Regions from separate parts of the Ancylobacter sp. genome, predicted to be linked through region 2. Evidence: predicted binding sites of a transcription regulator. Region 2 holds the regulator's gene; the other holds the start of a gene.
The links. Region 2 encodes PhoB, which activates phosphate uptake and scavenging genes when phosphate is short. Its sites were predicted from a motif close to TGTCATNNANCTGTCAT; they were not measured.
Positions count from the first base shown of each region.

Region 1 (5,610 bases), 480 kb from region 2:
CTTCCACAAGGCGGAGCTGCTCGCCGATGAGGGCTGGGCGGCGGCTGCCGCCGGTTGCGATTACGTGCTGCATGTCGCCTCGCCCCTGCCGGCGGGGATGATGGCGAGCGACGAGGGCCACCTGATCCGCGCGGCGCGGGAGGGCACGCTGCGGGTGCTGAAGGCGGCGCGGGAGGCGGGCGTGCGGCGGGTGGTGCTGACCTCTTCCTTTGCGGCGGTCGGGTATGGCCACCCCCCGCGCGCCGGGCTGTATGACGAGCGCGACTGGACCGATCCCGAGGGAGCGGATGTCGACGCCTATACGCGCTCCAAGACGCTGGCCGAGCGGTCGGCATGGGATTTCATCGCGCGCGAGGGCGGCGGCATGGAGCTCGCCGCGGTCAACCCGGTCGTCGTGCTCGGCCCGGCGCTGGGGCCTGACATGTCGGCCTCGCTGGATCTGGTACGGGCGCTGCTCGACGGCGCCCTGCCGGCGACGCCGCGCGTCTATCTCGGCCTCGTGGATGTGCGCGACGTCGCCGAGCTGCATGTGACGGCGATGACGGCAGCGGAGGCGGCGGGCGAGCGCTTTCTCGCCACGGCGGGCGAGGCAATATCGCTGCACGAGATGGCGCGGACGCTGCGCGCGGGGCTGGGACCGGCGGCGCGGCGGGTGCCGCGCTTCGAACTGCCGGACATCGCGGTGCCCCTCGCCGCCCTCGCCCTGCCGATGGCGCGCCTCGCCGTGCCGCGGCTCGGCATCCGCCGCAGCGCCTCCAGCGAGAAGGCGCGGCGCCGGCTGGGCTGGTCGCCTCGCCCGGCGCAGGAGGCGATCCTCGCCACGGCGGAAAGCCTGATCCGGCTCGGTCTGGTGAAGAGGTGATCGCCGTCCGTGGCAGGATGGACGCGATCCCGGCTCTCGCTGCGGGGGGCCGGGATGACGCTGCGGTTTTCAGCCCGGCGTGCCGAGGGGCTGCTGCTGGGTGATGCAGTGGATGTTACCGCCGCCGAGGATGATCTCATGCGTGGGCACGCCGACCACCTCGCGCCCCGGGAACAGGCGGCAAAGGATGGCGTGGGCGGCCTCGTCCTGCGCCGGGTCGAGCAGCGGCATCAGCACGAAGCCGTTGCCGAGGTAGAAGTTGGCATAGGAGGCGCCGAGGCGCTCGCCGGGGCGGCGTGACATGCTGCCGGTCTCGGTGCCCAGATCCAGCGCCTCCGCGCCGCTGCGGTATAGCGGGCCCGGCAGCGGCAGCGTGACGATCTCGATCGCGCGCCCGCGTGCGTCGGTCATCTTTGAGAGGCGCTCGCGGGCATCGCGGGAGATGGCGTATTGCGGATCGAGCGGGTCCTCGCAGCCGGTGAGCGCCACCACGCCGGGACGCACGAAGCAGGCGAGGTTGTCGATATGGCCGGACGTTTCGTCGTCGACCAGCCCGGCGCCGAGCCACAGCACCTTGGAGACGCCGAGATAATCCTTCAGATGCTGCTCGATTTCCTCGCGGGTGAGGTCGGGGTTGCGGTTGGCGTTGAGCAGGCATTCCTCGGTGGTCAGCACCGTGCCCTCGCCATCGACATGGATCGAGCCGCCTTCCAGCACCAGCGGCGCGGCGTAGCGCGGGGCACGCTCGATCTCCAGCATCTTGGCGGCGATCAACTCGTCCTGTTCGTAGGGGCTGTAGAGCCCGCCCCAGGCATTGAAGCCCCAATCGACGCCGCGCAGCCGGCCGGCGGCGTCGGTCACGAAGGTGGCCCCGCTGTCGCGGCACCAGGAATCGTCCGAGGACGCCTCGACCACACGCACCGAGGGCGGCAGGGCGGCGCGGGCGTGGCGCCATTGCCGGGCGGTGGCGAGCATGGTGACCGGCTCGAAGCGGGCGATGGCGGCGGCCACCGCCGCAAACGCCGCCTGCGCCGGCTCGGCGCCGTCGCGCCAATTATCCGGCCGCTCCGGCCAGATCATCCAGGTGCCGGCATGCGGCTCCCATTCCGCTGGCATGCGGAAGCCGTCGGCAGCGGGAAGGGTGGCGAGTGTATCGCTCATCGTGTGTCGCTCATGAGGTCATCCGATCGCCCGCGTCGGGGCGCGTCCGTCGAGGGAGAACAGCGGGCCGTACAGGTCCGGCCGGCGGTCGCGAAAGACGCCCCAGCTCTGGCGCTGGCGGGCGATGCCGTCGAGGTCGAAGGTGGCGGTGAGCACGGTCTCTTCGTCGCGCCCGGCTTCCGTGACCTTCTCGCCGGTGGGGCCGGCGATGAAGGAGGAACCGTAGAAGGTGATCGACGTGCCGTTGCGGCCCTCCTCCCGGCCGATGCGGTTGGAGGCGATGAGCGGCATGAGGTTGGCGCCGGCATGGCCCTGCATCACCCGCTGCCAGTGGCCGGCCGAATCGAGGCTGGCATCCTGCGGCTCGGAACCGATGGCGGTGGGGTAAAGCAGTATCTCGGCGCCGAGCAGCGCCATGGCGCGCGCGGATTCCGGGAACCACTGGTCCCAGCAGATGCCGACGCCGATGCGCCCGACGGCCGTGTCCCAAACCCGGAAACCGGTGTCGCCGGGCGAGAAGTAGAACTTCTCGGTGTAGCCGGGCCCGTCCGGGATGTGGCTCTTGCGGTAGAGGCCGAGCACCTCGCCATCCGCGTCCAGCATGGCGAGGCTGTTGAAGGTGGCCTGGCCGGCGCGCTCGAAGAAGGAGATGGGCAGCACCACGCCGAGTTCGCGGGCGAGCGCGGAAAAATGCGCGATCAGCCGGTTGCCCGCGAAGGGTTTGGCGAGGTCGAGGAATTCGTGCAACTGGTCCTGGCAGAAATACGGGGTCTCGAACAGTTCCTGCAGGAGGATGAGCTTTGCCCCGCGCGCGGCCGCCGCGCGCACCAAACCCTCCGCCCGGGCGATATTGGCCTCGATGTCCCAGTCGCAGCGCATCTGGGTGGCGGCGACAGTCAGGCTGCGCATGGAAATCTCCGAATCGGCGGGCGGGTCAGTTGACGGCGCGCAGCGGCTTTTCCAGCACCGTGATCACCCGCGCAAGCTCATGGCCGCGCTTGAGGATGAGGCCGGTCTGCGACACCACCGTGTAGGCGCCCTGCTTGCGGGCGAGGCGCGGGTCCTTCTCGATGCGATAGATCGGCACCTCGGTGGCACGCCGGAAGATGGAGAAGATGGCCTTGTCGCGGGTGAAATCGATGGCGTAGTCGCGCCATTCGCCCTGCGCGACCATGCGGCCATAGAGATCGAGAATGCGGTCGAGCTCGCGCCGGTCGAAGGTGACGCGGTCGACGCGCGCGCCGACCGGCAGGACTATCGGGTCGGTTTCCGCCACGCGGCTCCTCCGCTCGGTGCGGCCCCGCGCATGGGGCCGGCGGACTCAACGGGTGTCATGTCGGCGTCATGATCCACCGGGCGGCGGGCGGCTTCAAGCGCCTTTTCGGCGGAAGGCCGGCGCGAGGCGTCCGGCCGACAAGAAAAAGGGCCGGCGACATGGCCGGCCCTGAAGAGCAATTCGGGGATTGAACCTAGAGATAACGTCAGGCCGGTCCACAAGCACCGCGGGGGGCTGGGGGGCTGGGAAACCGATGCACTCGCGAACCGGCCCAACGCTATGAGACTGAGATTGGTAGGGGCCGGGGGCATTGCAACGGCCGAAATCGGGCCGTCTTGTGTTTTTCGTTAACGAGCGTGTGATCGACGCCGCACTCAGTCGAGCGGCTGCAGCGCCGCGCCCAGAATGCTGCCGGGCTCGGTGGACGAACCGGACTGCACGATGATGGCAACCGCGTCGGTGGGATCGCCCGGGAGCCGATGCACCGTCGCCTCGAAGCTGGCCTCGTTACCCTCCCAGGCGCCGAGCCGCGTCCAGCCGCGCACCACATTGTGGTAGACCACGTTGGCGCCCTCGTTTTCGCCGCGGGCGATGGTGACCTCCATGCGGCTCGCCACCGGGCACAGCCACACCTCACCCTTGGCCGAGCCGGGAGCGGCGGCGATGTGGACCTTCACCTTGCCGCCGGCACTCTCGACCGTGACGGGGACGGGCGGCGCGGCGATGCTCGCCAGCGTACGCTCCAGCGCCGCGCTGTCGGAGCCGATCATCATGGCGCGGCCATTCACCACCGCCTGCGGGGTGAACAGTTTTCCGTCGCCGCGCAAATGGGCATAGGCCTTCTGCCGCACGGAATGGCCGTGCTTGGCCAGTGTGTCCTTCCACCCGAGATAATCCCAATAGTCCACCGCCAGGGTGAGCGCGACGACATCCGGCCGGGCGGCAAGCTCGCCCATCAGCTTGTCGGCCGGCGGGCAGGACGAGCAGCCCTGGCTGGTGAAAAGCTCGATCACCGCCTTCGGAGTCTTAACAGGCTTCACCGGCTCGGCGGTCTCGGCGGGCGCCGGCGTGTCTTCGGCGCGGGCGGCGCCCGGCAGCGCCAGTACAAGAGCCAGCAGCGGGAAGGCCAGCGCGCGGGCGGTAAGCGCTGGCAGGCGGGGGACGAAGGCGGTCACGGACATGTTGGGCGGGGGTCCTTGGTCGCGGAATCGTCGGGCACGTGGCGGGCCGGTCCGCAGGGACGGCCGCTGTCGCAGGGCGTGGGATGGACCCGGGCCGGGCGCTGCCGGCCGGATCCGCCTCTAGCCAATAAGACCCGGCGCCTGTTGCGACCAGTCACATTCGGGTGTCGCCGCGCACGCCGCCGTGAGAGGTCGCGCACGGCGCGCGGCGGGGCTTCGCAAATGCAAAGCCGGCGCGAACCGAAGCCCGCGCCGGCTGATCATGAGGGGTGGCTCGCGCCCGCTCAGGCCGCGAGATTGCGCAGCACGAAAGGCAGGATGCCGCCATTGCGGAAGTAGTCCAGCTCGTCCAGCGTATCGATGCGGCAGGTGAGCGGCACCTGCTTGACGGTGCCGTCGGCGAAGGTGACCTCGGCGATCAGCGTCTGGCGCGGCTTGAGGTCGCCCTCAATGCCCTTAAGGGTGACGATCTCGTCGCCCTGGATGCCGAGCGACTGCCAGGATTCCTCGTTCTGGAATACCAGCGGCACCACGCCCATGCCGACCAGGTTCGAGCGATGGATGCGCTCGAAGCTCTGGGCGATGACGGCGCGGATGCCGAGCAGCGCCGTGCCCTTGGCCGCCCAGTCACGCGAGGAGCCGGTGCCGTATTCCTTGCCGGCGAACACCACGGTGGGCACGCCTTCCTGCCTGTACAGCATGGCGGCATCGTAGATCGGCATCTCCGTGCCGTCCGGCCAGTGGCGGGTGAAGCCGCCTTCCTTGCCGCTCAGCATCTGGTTCTTGATGCGGATATTGCCGAAGGTGCCGCGCATCATCACCTGGTGATTGCCGCGACGGGTGCCGTACTGGTTGAAGTCGGCCGGGCGCACCTGATGGTCGCGCAGATAATGGCCGGCGGGGCTGGCTTCCTTGATCGAGCCGGCGGGCGAGATGTGGTCGGTGGTGATGGAATCGAGGAACAGCCCGATCACCCGCGCCTGGATGATGTCGGTGACCGGCTCGGGCTCCATCTTCATGCCCTCGAAATAGGGCGGGTTCTGCACATAGGTGGAGGCGTTTTCCCAGGCATAGGTCTCGCCCAGCGGAATGGCGATCTTCTGCCAGTTCTCGTCGCCCTTGAAGACGTC
Region 1 is NZ_OZ257132.1:1,265,446-1,271,055, reverse strand. It holds gene ACQY76_RS05920 (SDR family oxidoreductase) at 1-862, shown strand, start outside; gene aguA (agmatine deiminase) at 932-2,023, opposite strand; gene aguB (N-carbamoylputrescine amidase) at 2,042-2,932, opposite strand; gene ACQY76_RS05905 (DUF2794 domain-containing protein) at 2,958-3,299, opposite strand; gene ACQY76_RS05900 (DUF1223 domain-containing protein) at 3,674-4,480, opposite strand; gene acnA (aconitate hydratase AcnA) at 4,765-5,610, opposite strand, start outside.
Region 1: ACQY76_RS05905 (DUF2794 domain-containing protein) is a predicted target of PhoB. The motif match lies at 3,353-3,369, and genes of this name have one in related genera.

Region 2 (5,610 bases):
TCCGACTTCGTGCTCTCGCACAACTGGCCGAAGAAGGGCCATAATCGTCCGCAGGACTGAGCCGCGCGCCTGCGTAGTCTAGAGGCCGGCCTCCCAATAGGGCGGATCGCCAAAGGCTTCCCGCAGGCAGTCCGCCAGCGCCCGCAGCTTCGCCGAAGGATGCCGGCCCTCGGGATGCGCGACATAGATGAATTCCGCCTCCGGCTCGGCGCCGACATCGATCACCCGCAGCGTGCCGTCGCGGATCTGAGGCCCGGCGATAAACAGCGGCAGCAGCGTGACGCCCAGCCCGGCCACTGCCGCATCACGCATCACCACGCCATTATTGACCTGCAGCCCGGCCTTTCCACGCACCTGCACTGCCCTGCCCGCCGTTTCGAAGCGCCAGTCGGCGATGCCGCGATGGCTGTAAAAGATACCCCGGTGTTGCTCCAGCTCATCAAGATTGCGCGGAGTGCCGTGCTGTTCGAGATATTCGGACGAGGCGACGAGCAACCGCCGGCTGCGCGCGAGCTTCCACGCCATCAACCGGCTGTCGCGCATCGGCCCGTGCCGGATCACCCCGTCATAGCCTTCGGCCTGCGCGTCGACGACGCGATCATCCAGCTCGATGCTGAGGTCGATCTGCGGATGGCTACGCAGGAAGGGGTAGAGCGCCGGCCCGATGTGGAGCGCCGTCAGCGTCACCGGCGCTGAAAGGCGCAGCGGGCCGGAGAGCGTGCCGCGCCGCTCAGCGAGAGTGGCGGCGGCCGCCTCGATGCCGCGCAGGGACTGGGAGGCCAGTTCCAGGAAGATCAGCCCGTCCTCGGTCAGCGTCAATCGGCGGGTGGAGCGGTGGACCAGCCTGGCGCCAAGCTGGCGTTCGAGCTGCGCCAGACGGTCGCTGACGACCGACTTCGCCAGTCTCAGCCGGCGCGCCGCCTCGCTGATGGAGCCGGCCTCGGCAATGGCGACGAAAGCGGCGATCCCGTCAAGTTTCATCGTTCGCGTTTTCCGGACATGGTTTCCGCTTGCTGAAGTCTAATCCGAACGCGTCGGCATCGCCATACTCCTCCGCGACACGCCGCCGAGGGCGGCGATTCCTCAGGTTGGAGACTTTCGATGGGACGTCTTGATGGCAAGGTTGCGCTGATCGCCGGCGCCAGTTCCGGCATCGGCCGGGCGGTGGCGGTGCTGTTCGCCCGCGAGGGCGCCCGGCTCGTTCTCGGCGCCCGGCGCCAAGGCGAACTGGACGCGCTGGCAGCGGAAATCGCGGCGGCAGGCGGCGAAGCGGCCGTGCTTGCCGGCGATGTGCGCGAGGAGGCCTATGACCGCGCGCTGGCCGCGCTGGCGGTGGAGCGCTTCGGCCGGCTCGACATCGCGGTCAACAATGCCGGCACGCTCGGCGAGAAGGGCCCTAGCACCGGCATTTCCGCCATGGGCTGGGAGGACACGCTGGCGGTGAACCTCACCGGGGCGTTCTACGGCGCCAAGCACCAGATCGCCGAGATGCTCAAATCCGGCGGCGGCTCGGTGGTCTTCACCTCGACCTTCGTGGGCTATACGGCCGGCTTTCCCGGCCTTGCCGCCTATGCCGCCTCGAAATCCGGGCTCGTTGGCCTCACCCAGGTGCTGGCGGCCGAATTCGGGCCGCAGGGTGTGCGCGTCAACGCGATCCTGCCGGGCGCGGTGGAAACCGAGATGTACCGGGAAGCCAACGACACGCCGGAAGCCCAGGCCTTTATTACCGGGCTGCATGCGCTGAAGCGCGTCGCGGCGCCGGAGGAACTGGCCCGCTCGGTGCTCTATCTCGCTTCGGACGATGCGTCCTTCGTGTCCGGCACCGCGCATCTCGTCGATGGCGGCCTGTCGATCAACCGCACCTGACGCAGCCTGGAGCGGTGGCCCCGGTTCGCCTGCGCGCTCAATGCGCGCGGGCGAACATCTCGTTGAACGAGTAGCCGGAGCCGCGCACGGTGCGGATGGGATCGGGCTGGCGCGGGCGGTTCAGCGCCTTGCGCAGGCGCCCGACATGCACGTCGACCGTGCGCTCGTCGATATAGACGTCCTGTCCCCACACGCCGTCGAGCAATTGCTCGCGCGAATAGACCCGGCCGGGCGACTGCATGAGGAACTCCAGCAGCCGGAACTCGGTGGGGCCAAGATGCAGCTCGCGGCCGGCGCGGTGCACCCGCTTGGTCTCGCGGTCCAGCTCGATGTCGCCGGCGCGCAGCAGGGTGGAGACGTGCTCGGGCTTGGCGCGGCGCAGCAGCGCCCGCACCCGCGCGACGAGTTCGGGCACCGAAAAGGGTTTCACCACATAGTCGTCCGCGCCGGTGGCGAGGCCGCGCACGCGCTCGGTCTCCTCGCCACGGGCGGTGAGCATGAGGATCGGCATGCGCTCGGTATCGGGCCGGGCCCGCAGCCGCCGGCAGAGCTCGATCCCGGAAAGCCCCGGAAGCATCCAGTCGAGGATGAGAAGATCCGGTACGCTTTCGCGCAGCCTAGTCTCCGCCTCGTCACCCCGCCCGACGCTGTCCACCGAGTAGCCCTCGGATTCGAGGTTGTAGCGGAGCAGGAGGGTGAGGGGCTCCTCATCCTCCACGATCAGTATGTTGGTCGGCATGGTCGCGTTCCCGGACGTTCGTGGGGTGCCGAGGCTCTCAGGTCGGGAACGCCACGCTGGTCAGGCTGCTGGTGTCCTGCTTCGGCCGTTCCTCGGTGAGAAGCTGGCCCGTGACGAGATAGTGGATCGTCTCGGCAACGTTGGTGGCGTGGTCGCCGATACGCTCGATGTTCTTGGCGCAGAACAGCAGATGCGTGCACAGCGAGATGTTGCGCGGGTCTTCCATCATGTAGGTGAGCAGTTCGCGGAACAGCGAGGTGTAGAGAACGTCGACCTCGCCGTCACGCTGCCAGACGTCGAGCGCGCGGGCGGCGTCGCGGGTGGCATAGGCGTCGAGCACCATTTTCAGCTGCTCGAGCACGATGTTGGACATGTGCTCCACGCCGCGCACCAGCTTCTGCGGGTGGAACTCGCCGGTGAGGGCGAGCACGCGCTTGGCGGTGTTCTTGGCGAGGTCGCCGATACGCTCCAGGTCGTTTGCGATGCGCATGGCGGCGACGATCTCGCGCAGGTCGCCGGCGAGCGGCTGCCGGCGGGCGATGACGAGCACCGCCTTCTCCTCGATCTCCCGCTGCAGCAGGTCGACCGGGCCGTCGAGCACGATCACCTTCTGGGCGAGTTCGCTGTCGCGCTTCACCAGCGCCTGAACGCTGTCGGCGACGAGGCGCTCGGACTGTCCGCCCATCTCGACCACGCGGCGGCCAAGTTCCTTCAGGTCGGTGTCGAACGACGAGACGATATGTTCGGTCATTGGGGAGGCCTCTCTCGTCGCGGAATCAGCCGAAGCGGCCGGTGATGTAGTCGCGGGTGCGGGCTTCGCGCGGATTGGTGAAGATCTCGTTCGAGGCGGCGACCTCGATGAGTTCGCCGAGATAGAAGAACGAGGTGATGTCGGCGCAACGCGCCGCCTGCTGCATGTTGTGTGTCACGATGACAATGGTGAATTCCTGCTTCAGCTCGTCGATCAGGTCCTCGATCTTCGAGGTCGAGATCGGGTCGAGCGCCGAGGTGGGCTCGTCGAGCAGGATCACTTCCGGCCGAACCGCGATGGTGCGGGCGATGCACAGGCGCTGCTGCTGGCCGCCGGACATGCCGAGCGCGGAGGTGTGCAGGCGATCCTTGGTTTCCTCCCAGATCGCTGCCTTGCGCAGGCACCACTCGACGCGCTCGTCCATCTGCGACTTGTTCAGGCGCTCATGCAGCTTCACGCCGAAGGCGATGTTGTCGTAGATCGACATCGGGAACGGCGTCGGCTTCTGGAACACCATGCCGATGCGCGAGCGCACCACGGTGGAATCCAGCTCCTTGCTCAGCAGGTCGGCGCCGTCGAACAGGATCTTCCCTTCCGCGCGCTGGCCCGGATAGAGCTGGTACATGCGGTTGAACACCCGCAGCAGCGTGGACTTGCCGCAGCCCGAGGGCCCGATCATCGCGGTGACGCGCTTTTCCGGGATCTCGAAATTGATGTTCTTCAGCGCGTGGTTGTCGCCGTAGTAGAAATTGAGCTTCTCGACCTTGAGCTTGGACTCGGTCGAGGGCGCGGTGGCGCGGTTGACGGCGGAAGCGATGTCGATCGACGTTTCAGGTGCGAAATTCATGGTCCGTCTCACTTCATCTTCGCCAGGACGAGGCGGGAAAGGATGTTCAGGGTCAGAACCCCGACGGTGATGATGAGGGCGCCCGCCCAGGCCAGCGCCACCCAATCCTCGAACGGGCTGGCGGCATACTGGTAGATGGCGATGGGAAGGCTCGCCATGGGTGCGTCGAGGCTGAGCGACCAGCCATTGTTGCCGAGCGAGGTGAACAGCAGCGGCGCGGTCTCGCCGGCCGCGCGGGCGATGGCGAGCAGGATGCCGGTGACGATGCCGGCCCGGCCGGCGCGCCAGGTGATGAAGGTAACCACCTTCCACTGCGGCGCGCCGAGGGCGAAGGCCGCTTCGCGCAGGCCTATCGGCACCAGGTTCAGCATGTCCTCGGTGGTGCGCACCACCACCGGGATGATGATGATGGCGAGGGCGATCGCGCCCGCCCAGCCGGAGAAGCCGCCGAAGGGGACGACGAGGAGCTGGTAGACGAACAGGCCGATGAGGATCGAGGGAGCGGAGAGCAGCACGTCATTGACGAAGCGGACCGCGTTGCCGACCTGGGTTCCGCGGCCGTTCTCGGCCAGGAAGGTGCCGCACATCAGACCGATGGGAGTGCCGATGAGGAGCGCCACGCCGATCTGGATCAGCGAGCCGACGATGGCGTTGAGCAGGCCGCCCCCGGCGCCGGGCGGCGCGGTGATCTTGGTGAAGACATGCGGGCCGAGCGCGGGCAGGCCACGCGACACCAGGGTCCACAGGATCCAGGCGAGCAGAACGAGAGACAGCGCGGCGAAGCCGATGCTGATGGCCTTGACGGTGTAGTCGGTCGCGCGACGGCGGGCCAGGGATGCCATGTGTGTCTCTCCTCAGCCCTTGAGCCGGGACCGGACGAGCAGGCGCGAAAGCGCGAGCACGATGAACGAAATCACGAAGAGGATGAAGCCCAGTTCGAGCAGCGACTGCAGTTTCAGCGAGCCCGTGGAGGCCTCGGGGAACTCATTGGCGATGGTCGAGGCGATGGTGGCGCCAGGGGCGAAGAGCGAGGCCGACATGCGCGTGGCATTGCCGATGACGAAGGTCACGGCCATCGTCTCGCCGAGCGCGCGGCCGAGGCCGAGCATGACGGCGCCGACCATGGCGGTGCTGCCATAGGGCACCGAGACGTTGCGGTAGACCTCATAGGTGGTGGCGCCGACGCCGTAGGCGGATTCCTTGATCATCGGCGGCACCGATTCCAGCACCTCGACGAACATCGCGGTGATGAAGGGCAGGATCATGATGGCCATGATCAGGCCGGCGGTGAGCATGCCGGCGCCGAGCGGCGGGCCCTGGAACAGGGCGCCGATCACCGGCAGCGGGCCGAGCCACTCGATCAGCGGCGGCTGAACATAGGCGGCCATCAGCGGCACGATGATGAAG
Region 2 is NZ_OZ257132.1:1,744,673-1,750,282, reverse strand. It holds gene ACQY76_RS08155 (polyhydroxyalkanoate depolymerase) at 1-60, shown strand, start outside; gene ACQY76_RS08150 (LysR family transcriptional regulator) at 79-981, opposite strand; gene ACQY76_RS08145 (SDR family oxidoreductase) at 1,102-1,866, shown strand; gene phoB (phosphate regulon transcriptional regulator PhoB) at 1,904-2,605, opposite strand; gene phoU (phosphate signaling complex protein PhoU) at 2,643-3,356, opposite strand; gene pstB (phosphate ABC transporter ATP-binding protein PstB) at 3,382-4,203, opposite strand; gene pstA (phosphate ABC transporter permease PstA) at 4,212-5,045, opposite strand; gene pstC (phosphate ABC transporter permease subunit PstC) at 5,058-5,610, opposite strand, start outside.